One region of the Kribbella sp. NPDC051952 genome, then DNA from elsewhere that is predicted to be linked to it. Evidence: riboswitches for the same ligand, from Rfam matches in the RefSeq annotation. Region 1 holds a riboswitch; each other region holds the start of a gene.
What was found. A riboswitch is a leader RNA that binds a small molecule or an ion and turns the genes downstream of it on or off. The one in region 1 is predicted to bind cobalamin.

Region 1 (3,271 bases):
ACTCGCGTCCGGTGTCGTCGCGATGGTCGTCTCCGGCACCTGGAGCGACCTCAAAGGACCGACCCGCCCGCTCTGGCACGGGACCGCGTGGTTCCTCGCCGGCCTGATCATCGCCGGCCTGGCGCCGTCCATGGAGATCCTGGTCGCCGGCCGGATCATCCAAGGGTTCGGCTCCGGGCTGCTGACAGTCGCGCTGTACGTCGTCGTCGGGCACCTGTATCCGGCCCGGTTGCGCCCGCGCATCTTCGCCGCGTTCGCGACCGGTTGGGTCGTGCCGTCCCTCGTCGGTCCCGCGATCGCCGGGCTGATCGTCGAGCACGCCAGCTGGCGGATCGTGTTCCTCGCCGTACCGGCCATCGCGATCCCGGCCGCTCTCGTGATGCGGCCCGGCCTGGCGCACGGCACCGCGCACGAGCCACGGACGGGACGACTGTGGGACAAGCGGGCGATGTGGGCGGTCGCCGCCGCGATCGGGGTCGGCCTGCTCTACTACGGCGGCCAGCAGCGCGGCGTACTCCAGGTCGTCCTGCTGGCGCTCGGACTGGCCGCGGTGGTTGTGTTCGGGCCGAAGCTGCTTCCGCGCCGGACGTTCGTCCTCGGCCGCGGGCTGCCGTCGGTGATCGCGCTGAGAGGGCTGGTGGCCGCGGCCGGGTTCGGGTCCGAGGTGTTCCTGCCGCTGATGCTGACCCGGGAGCGCGGTCTGTCGCCGTCGCTCGCGGGCCTGGTGCTGACGGTGAGTGCGCTGAGCTGGACCGCCGCGTCCTGGTACCGCGGCCGGCCGAAGCAGCCGTTCTCCCACGGGGTGTTCCTGCAGGCGGGCATGGTCTCGATCGTGCTCGGTATCGCGACCGCCGTGCTGACCCTCAACCCGCATGTCCCGGTCGTGGTCGCCATCTTCGGCTGGAGCCTGACCGGTCTCGGCATGGGGACGGTCTTCCCGACGCTGTCGGTGCTCGTGCTCGAGTACTCCGAGCGCGAGGAGCAAGGCACCAACAGTTCCGCGGCGCAGCTCAGCGACTCGTTGTCGACGGCAACGATCTTGGCCGTCGGTGGATCACTCTTCGCCGCATTGGAGCCGCACTCGGCGGTGACGGCGTACCTGGTGGCTTTCGGACTCCCGGCCCTGTTCGCGCTGATCGGCGTACAGGCGGGTCGGCGGACCGCTACTCCTTAGAGCCCGTCACGGCGATGCTGGCGCCGAGGCCGATGATCATCAGGCCGCCGGTGCCGCCGACCAGTTCGAGCCGGCGCGGTGAGCGAGCGAACCACTCGCGCGCCGTGCCGGCGACGACGGCCCAGACGCTGTCCGAGCAGAGCGCGATCAGGATGAAGATCAGGCCGAGGATGAGGATCTGCACCCAGGCCGGGCTGCTCGCGCCCTTGTCCACGAACTGCGGCAGCGCGGCGGCGAAGAACACGGCCGTCTTCGCGTTGGTGACTCCGACCAGGAAGCCCTGTCGCACCGTCTTACGGCTGTTGCCGGGCTTCACGCCTCTGGTCATCGCCTCGACCAGCGACTTCCGGGTCCGGAACGCGTGCACACCTAGATAGATCAGGTACGCCGCTCCCGCGAGCTTCACCACGGTCAGCGCGATCGCGCTCGCGGCGATCAGCGTGCCCAGGCCGAGGGCGACCGCGACCAGCATCACCGCGGCGCCGATGGTGTTGCCGAGCATGGTCAGTACTGCCTCCCGCCGCCCGACAGCGAGCGCTCTCCCGACGATGAACAGCACGCTCGGGCCGGGAATGACGATGAGGACGAACGACGTGATCGCGAACGCGATGAGGTGATGAGCCGACGGCATCCTGTCAGAGTAGATGCGACACCGTCGCGCCGCACTACTTAGTTCGTAGGGTGGGATACATCACCGGCGCGCCGTACCACGTTGACCGGGCTCTGCCCGTGCACCTACGGTTCGAGGGACAAACTGCGGTGCCATGAGGGAAGCCGGTGAGAGTCCGGCACGGCCGCGCCACTGTGAGCGAGCTTCGGCTCGTGAGTCAGGACGCTCGGGCACCAGCAGCCTTTCGAAGGGGACGCGCACTTCCCCAGGAGGTCACGATGGCAGCTCCTGCCCGCTCGGTCGCCGTACCGGCACTCTCTCCCCGGCTTCTCGCCGTCTCGCTGCTCAGCGTCGGTCTGATGCTTCTGCTCGCCTACCTGGTCGGGTTCGACCAGGGTGCGGTCTCCCAGTCCGGGATGTACCTGCACGAGCTGATGCACGACGGCCGGCACCTACTCGGCGTTCCCTGCCACTAGATCTCATGCGCACCTTCGGATCGCTCCTGGTGCGCGGACTGATCGTCGGACTCTTCGCCGGCCTGCTGGCCGGAGCATTCGCCACCGTGATGGGCGAACCGCGTGTCGACGCGGCCATCGCGATCGAAGAGGCCAACTCCTCCTCCGCGCACACCCATGATCATGGCGACGGCACCGAGCCGGCCGCCGAAGAGAAGCCGCTGGTCAGCCGCGACGGCCAGAAAGCCGGCTTGTTCCTCGCCACCAGCCTGTACGGCGTCGCCCTCGGCGGCATCTTCGCCGTCGGCTTCACCCTGCTCCGGCGCAAGCTCCGGACCGAGAACGACTCGTACGCCGCTCTGGGTCTGGCCGCGGCCGGATTCGTCGGCATCGTGCTCGTCCCGTTCCTCAAATACCCGCCGAATCCACCCGCGGTCGGTGATCCGGACACGATCACCAGGCGCACGGTCACCTACCTGCTCACGCTGGTGATCGGCCTGCTCGCGGTCTGGGCCGGTGTCGCCCTGTCCCGGTGGGCGGCTCGGTACGGCGACGTCGCCCGGCTCGCCGGTGGGGTGATCGGACTCGTCCTCACCGTCTTGGCGGCGTACCTGATCCTGCCGCGAATCAACGAGGTTCCGGAGACGTTCCCCGCTACGCTGCTCTGGCAGTTCCGGTTCGCCTCGCTCGGTACGCAGGCGACGCTGTGGCTCCTACTCGGCTTCGGGTACGCCGCCACCGTGGACCGCCGGCTGACCCGACAGAAAGTGGTTGCGGCTTGACGGAGCTGACCCTCCTCGCACACGCCCTCACACCCGCACTTCGTGGACTCCGGCTCGGCGGCGACGCCGAGCCGGATCCCGCGGGTGTCGAGGCTGCTCGTGAGCTGAAGCTCGACGCCGATGTGGTGTACGCCGGCCCCGAGCGGGCCGCCGTACGCACCGCCGAGGCCCTCGGCCTGACCCCGGTGATCGAGCCCGCGCTGCGGGACCGTGAGTACGGCGAATGGTCCGGCCGTGGGCTCGAGGAGGT
Region 2 (3,271 bases), on a different contig from region 1:
GTCCGGGCGGGATCTGCGGCCGACCTGTTGATCGAGGCACTGCCGGCAGCGCCGGTCCTCACGCTCGCCGCGGCCGCGCAACTCATCGCTCGATCGCAGCAGGCCGCCAACCAGGGACTCGCGCGACTGGTCGAAGCGAACATCCTCCGCGAAGTCACCGACGGCCGCCGCAACCGTGTCTACGAGGCGCCCGAACTCATCGACGCCTTCACGTTGCTCGAACGCCGATTCGCCAGCCCAGCAGCCGATACGAGGATCGAACCACCTAGCAGACCAGTCCCGTCGAGGCCAGAACCAACACGCCATCCGCATTGACTTTCTCCTTCCCGCCAGGACACAATTCGAACACATGTTCGATCGCGTCTCCAAATCGAGGCGCTGAGACGGGGAGCGTGAGGGACTGTGATGCCGGAGCCGTTCGACTGGGACATCCTGCACCGACCATCCGCGATGGCGATGGTGCGAGGCCAGCTCGGCTTCAGCTGGATGGTGTTGTCCGGCCGGCTCGCCCAACTGACCGACGAGCAATACTTCTGGCGTCCGAGCAGCGAGGCGCTGACCGTCGTACGACGTCAGTACGCCGGTAAGTTCCGATCACTCGGGACCGGCGAATGGGTGGCGCAGTGGCCGGACGAGCCGGACCATCGCGGACCGCGGACGATCGCTTGGCTGATCGCCCACCTGACGGAGATGTTCTTCGAGCGCTGGGAGTGGACCTTCGGCGCGAGTCAGCAGGGCCGCGCCGACATCACCCTGCACGGCAACGCGCGGGATGCGGTCGCGTGGCTGACCCATTGGGTCGACGCGTGGCAGGAATCGATCGCCGCGCTGGACGAGGACCAGGTGATGACGGTCGGCCTGAGCCAGGCCACCGAGCTGGACGCCGGCGAGCCGTTCGGCCACGTCGCGCTGCGACTGAATCGCGAGCTGATCCACCACGGCTCGGAGATCATGACACTGCAGGATCTCTATGCGGTCGCAGCGTGAAGACCGAGTAGCGGCCCGACACGCCGCGACACGCCGGGCCCGCGCCGCGACACGCAGAGGCCGACGGGGCAATACCGGGAATTGTCGGAGCAACCACCTAGCATCACTACTGCTGGTGGTTCGGAGTGGCTGGCACCACAAGATGTGGGTCACTCTGAGGCAACAGGGGAATCCGGTGAGACTCCGGAGCTGCCCCGCAACGGTGAGCGGAGAGCCTCCGCGAGTCCGGATACCTGCCACTGGCGCGCGCACCGCCGGTGCGCGCGGTCCGAGACCTCGCGGGTGGGTCGCAGGGCGTGACGGCAGTGTTCCCGGCCGGTGCGGCCGTGTCGTCGTGCGCCCGCCCGCGCTCAGGTCAAGGGCCTCCGGCACTCGTATGGAGACAGCTTCTGTGACCATCGCTTCGTCCTCCCGGACGGCTGACCAAGCCGACCCGAATTCTTCGGCAGACCTGCCGACCGAGCTGACCGTCGTCCGCCGTGACGGCAGCAGCACCGCCTTCGACCCGACCAAGATCTCGGTCGCGATGAGCAAGGCGTTCCTCGCCGTCGAGGGCGCCGAGGCCGGCGCCACCCACCGGGTCCGTGACCTGGTGACCGACCTGACCGGCCGGGTCGTGGGCGCCCTGACCAGCCGCGGCGACGCCCGTCGCAGCGTCCAGGTCGAAGACATCCAGGACCAGGTCGAGCTGGCGCTGATGCGCGCCGGCGAGCACCAGGTCGCCCGTGCCTACGTCCTCTACCGGGAGGAGCGGACCAAGGCCCGCACCCCCGCCGACGCGGCCGGCATCAGCGAGAAGCCGGCGCTGACAGTCCGCGCGGCCGACGGCAACCGAGCCCCGCTCGACATCGACCGGCTGCGAGTCATCGTCGGCGAGGCGGCCGAAGGACTCGACTCGGTCGATCCTGAGCTGATCCTCAACGAGACACTCGGCTCCTGCTACGACGGCATCGCGCAGCACGAGGTCGAGCTCGCGCTCGTGATGGCCGCCCGGTCGTACGTCGAGACCGAGCCGCAGTACAGCTTCGCCGCGTCCCGCCTGCTGCTCGACCAGATCCGTCGCGAGGCCCTCGGCCGCGTTCACGGTGAGCCCCGGCAGGCCAGCCAGGCCGACATGACCGAGGCGTACGCCGACTACTTCCCGCGCTACATCCAGGTCGGTATCGAGGCCGGACACCTCGACCCCGAGCTGGCCAACTTCGACCTGACCCGGCTGGCCGCCGCGATCCGCCCCGAGCGCGACCTCAACTTCACCTTCCTCGCCCTGCAGACCCTCTACGACCGCTATCTGCTGCACATCGACAAGGTGCGCTTCGAGCTGCCGCAGGCGTTCTTCCTTCGCGTCGCGATGGGGATGGCACTGCGGGAGGACGACCGGGAGGCGCGCGCGATCCAGTTCTACGAGCTGCTCAGTTCGTTCCGGTTCATGTCGTCGACGCCTACCCTGTTCAACTCCGGCACCACCCGGCCGCAGCTGTCGTCGTGCTTCCTCACCACGGTCGACGACGACCTGGCCGGCATCTTCCACGGCATCCGCAACAACGCGCTGCTCGCGAAGTACTCCGGTGGTCTCGGCAACGACTGGACCCCGGTCCGCGGCATCGGCGCCAAGATTCGCGGCACCAACGGCGAGTCGCAGGGCGTCGTACCGTTCCTGAAGATCGCCAACGACACCGCGGTCGCGGTGAACCAGGGCGGCAAGCGCAAGGGCGCGGTCTGTGCCTACTTGGAGACCTGGCACATCGACGTCGAGGAGTTCCTCGACCTACGCAAGAACACGGGCGACGAGCGCCGCCGTACGCATGACATGAACACGGCGAACTGGGTGCCCGACCTGTTCCTGCAGCGCGTCGAGGCGGGTGGCGACTGGACTCTGTTCTCGCCGAACGAGGTCCCCGACCTGCACGATTTGTACGGCGCTGAGTTCGCCGCGGCGTACGCCGGTTATGAGGCGGCCGCCGACCGTGGTGAGATCCGGGTGTTCAAGCGGGTCAAGGCCGTCGACCTGTGGCGCCGGATGCTGACGGTGCTGTTCGAGACCGGGCACCCGTGGATCACGTTCAAGGACGCCTGCAACCTGCGCTCACCGCAGCAACACGACGGCGTCGTCCACTCGTCGAACCTGTGCACCGAGATCACGCTCAACACGACGGTCGAGGAGACCGCCGTCTGCAACCTGGGCTCGGTCAACCTGGTCGCCCACCTCACCGAGGACGGCCTCGACGCCGAACTGCTCCGCGACACCGTGACGACCGCGGTGCGGATGCTCGACAACGTCATCGAC
Region 3 (3,271 bases), on a different contig from region 1:
TCCACCGGTCGCCAGCCGGAACGAACCGACGGCCCAATCCAGGTACGCCTTCTGGTCCGCGGCTCGAAGTGGCAGGAGCTCGCGCAGCGCGGGCTCATCTACCTGCACGATCTTGATGCCGGCCGCGACCAGATCAGCCACTTCGTCGCGCAGTGCCAACGCGACCTGGTCGGCGGTGACGGCGGCCGGTTGGTCATCGCGGACGAACGACCAGGCCAGGATCGTCACCGGGCCGGTCAGCATGCCCTTCACGGGCCGGTCGGTCAGCGACTGCGCGTACGACGACCATTGCACCGTCATCGGAGCCGGCCGGGACACATCGCCGTACAGGATCGGTGGGCGGACGCAGCGGCTGCCGTATGACTGCACCCAGCCGAGTTTGGTGGTCGCGAACCCGTCGAGTTGTTCGGCGAAACACTGGACCATGTCGTTGCGTTCTGGCTCGCCATGGACGAGCACGTCCAGCCCGATGTCCTCCTGAAGCGCGATCACTTGGGCGATCTCGGTACGCATGCGTTCGTCGTACGTCGCCTGGTCGATCCGGCCGTTGCGGAGCTCGGCGCGGGCACGACGGATCTCTGCGGTCTGCGGGAACGAGCCGATCGTCGTGGTCGCGAGCTCCGGCAACCCGAGCGCGGCCTGCGCGGTCCGGCGTTCGTCGTACGGCGGACGCCGGCGATCCTCGGCGCGGATCGTGGCGACTCGATCGCGAACGGCCTGCTCACGGGTGAGGTCCGACTCCTTGAGTGGGCCGCCGGTCGGATTGTTGACATCCGCGACGACGCTCGAGTTGAGAGCACGGCCCAGGAGGACGACCTCGTCGACCTTCTGTTGCGCGAAGGCGAGTCGGGCGCGGACTCGTGGGTCGAGCTCGTCCTCGACGTCGACGTCGTACGGGACGTGGAGGAGTGAGCAGGAAGTCGAGACCTCCAGTTGGCCGACGGAGCCGATCAGGGCGGAGCAGGTGGAGAGCGCGTCACCCAGAGCGGTTTGCCAGACGTTGCGGCCGTCGACGACGCCGGCCACGACGGTTTTGCGTTGCAGGGATGGCAGTTTGGGGATTTGGTCGACCAGGCCGGGTGCGGAGACCAGGTCCAAGGCGACGCCGTCGATCGCTGTTGACACGAGCACCGGCAGGGCAGGGCCGGGGTCACCGAGGTAGGTCGCGACCAGGAGACGCGGGCGCTCGGTCAGAGTGGAGAGCTTGTCGTAGGCGCGGCGGAGTGCATCGAGTTCGGCGGGGGTGCGGTCTTGTACGAGGGCTGGTTCGTCGAGCTGTACGCAGTCCACTCCGGCGGCGTCGAGTTGGCCGAGGAGGTCGGCGTACGCGTCGACGAGTTGGTTGAGCAAGCTGAGCGGTTCGAAGTCGGGGGTGGTGGACTTCGAGAGGAGCAGGAAGGTGAGGGGGCCGATCAGGACCGGGCGGAGGTTGACGCCGTACTCGCGAGCTTCGGACAACTCGGTCAGGATCTTGACCGGGTTAAGTTTGAAGCGGGTCTCGCGGTCGAGTTCGGGGACCAGGTAGTGGTAGTTGGTGTCGAACCACTTGGTCAGTTCGAGCGGTGCGACGCCGTCACGACCGCGGGCCATGGCGAAGTACGTGTCGAGCTCCGACAGACCGAGCTCGCGAAAGCGCGCCGGGGTAGCGCCGAGCAGCTGCACCTGGTCAAGCACCTGGTCGTAGTACGAAAAGGTGTTGCCGGGAATCGTGTCGAGACCACGTGCCTTAAGGTCCAGCCACGTCTCAACCCGAAGCCGCGCCGCCGTCCCCTCAAGCTCCGCGAGACCCTCTGACCGGGACCCACCAGCTGTCGCCGCATCGAGCTTCGCCGGGTCGTCCGACCGGGACTCACCGGGTGTTGCTGCGTTGAGTTGCGCCGGGTCGTTCGACGGGGACTGACCGGGTGTTGCTCCGTCGAGTTTCGCCGGGTCATCCGATCGGGCCTTGGCGGGGGTGGTTGTCTCGGTGGAGGCCCAGTACTGCTCTAGGGCGTGCTTGAGTTCGCGGTGCGGGCCGATTCGGGGGTAGCCCAGGATGGTGGTGCTGGTGTTCACGTCTCTCTCCTCGCGAGCGTGCCGATTGGGTCGGCGGATGCTCACGGAGAAACGCGGGGACCACGGACGTACGGCCGTGGTCCGGGCGGGTCCTCCCACGAGACCACCGATCCCACCGCGCACCCGGATGGGCGCACGGACCGGCGGCAGGTCTTCGGACTCACGGGCAGGCCGGCCCAAGGCCGGTGGACCTACTGGCCGTCGCTTCCCGGACGCTGCGCGCCCAGTGCTTGTGACGACGTTCGTTCCCGTTCACCGCTGCGGGGCAGTCCCGGATTCCCACCGGATTCCCTCTTGCCTCGTCCGATCACAACCCACATGACCGTCCGAACCACCAGCACCTCCAACCCTACGCGCGCCACCCCCACCCCGCCGCAAGCCGAGACAAACCCCACTACCGCAGTCGCCGGGCGATGGAGGGATCCGGGGAGTCGTCGTGAAGGAGAGCAGCGAGGGCTTCGATGCCGTCGACCAAGCGCGGGCCGGGACGGGCGAAGTAGCCGTTCGCGTCGACCGCCCAGACCGGGATGGTGGGTGGGAGTACGCCGTCATCGAGGAGGGACCGGGTGAGTGCGGCAGCGCCGTCCAGATCGAAGCCACAGGGCGCCGCGACGATCAGGTCAGGCTGCGCGTCGGCCACGTCCTGCCAGGTGATGGGCGTTGACCGTTGGCCGGCCTGCCCGAGCACGTTGACGCCACCTGCCCGGATAACCATCTCCGGCAACCAATGCCCAGGTGCATACGGCGGATCCGTCCACTCAAGCAGCGCCACCCGAGGGGAAGCGGTGCCGAGGGTGAAGTCGTCCAACCGCGCTCGGAGGTCCTCGACCAGAGTTGAGCTTTCGCGGTTGATTGTTTTGGCGATGGACTCTATGGACGTGATGACGTCGTCCAGGGTGTGTGGGTCGGTGGTGACCACCTCGGCTTGGCAGCCCAAGTAGTTGAGTGCCTCGGTTACGTCGTCCACGTCGATTGCGCAGACCTTGCACAGGTCCTGACTGATCACCACGTCCGGGTTCAGCTCGCGAAGTGCACCCGCGTTCAGGTGATAGAGGTCCTCGCCGGCCGCGACCCTCCGACGGACGAATTCGTCGATCTCACCCGGCGTGAGACCCTCCGGCAGCGCGGTCGTGGACACGATCCGCCGCGTACGAGCAGCCGCCGGATAGTCGCACTCGAACGTCACACCCACCACGTCATCACCCGCCCCCAGCGC

Region 2: it holds a riboswitch for cobalamin, as region 1 does, so the genes downstream of both, AB0L70_RS10380 (ribonucleoside-diphosphate reductase subunit alpha) here and AB0L70_RS01790 (CbtB-domain containing protein) in region 1, are expected to answer to the same signal.
Region 3: it holds a riboswitch for cobalamin, as region 1 does, so the genes downstream of both, metE (5-methyltetrahydropteroyltriglutamate--homocysteine S-methyltransferase) here and AB0L70_RS01790 (CbtB-domain containing protein) in region 1, are expected to answer to the same signal.

The regions. Positions count from the first base shown of each region.
Region 1 is NZ_JBFAXQ010000001.1:377,045-380,315, reverse strand. It holds gene AB0L70_RS01800 (MFS transporter) at 1-1,174, shown strand, start outside; gene AB0L70_RS01795 (LysE family translocator) at 1,164-1,805, opposite strand; cobalamin riboswitch at 1,885-2,031, shown strand; gene AB0L70_RS01790 (CbtB-domain containing protein) at 2,063-2,260, shown strand; gene AB0L70_RS01785 (CbtA family protein) at 2,266-3,021, shown strand; gene AB0L70_RS01780 (histidine phosphatase family protein) at 3,018-3,271, shown strand, end outside.
Region 2 is NZ_JBFAXQ010000004.1:228,651-231,921, reverse strand. It holds gene AB0L70_RS10390 (Fic family protein) at 1-315, shown strand, start outside; gene AB0L70_RS10385 (DinB family protein) at 406-987, shown strand; cobalamin riboswitch at 1,087-1,243, shown strand; gene AB0L70_RS10380 (ribonucleoside-diphosphate reductase subunit alpha) at 1,379-3,271, shown strand, end outside.
Region 3 is NZ_JBFAXQ010000008.1:290,228-293,498, reverse strand. It holds gene metE (5-methyltetrahydropteroyltriglutamate--homocysteine S-methyltransferase) at 1-2,055, opposite strand, end outside; cobalamin riboswitch at 2,183-2,406, opposite strand; gene AB0L70_RS18030 (cobalamin-binding protein) at 2,450-3,271, opposite strand, start outside.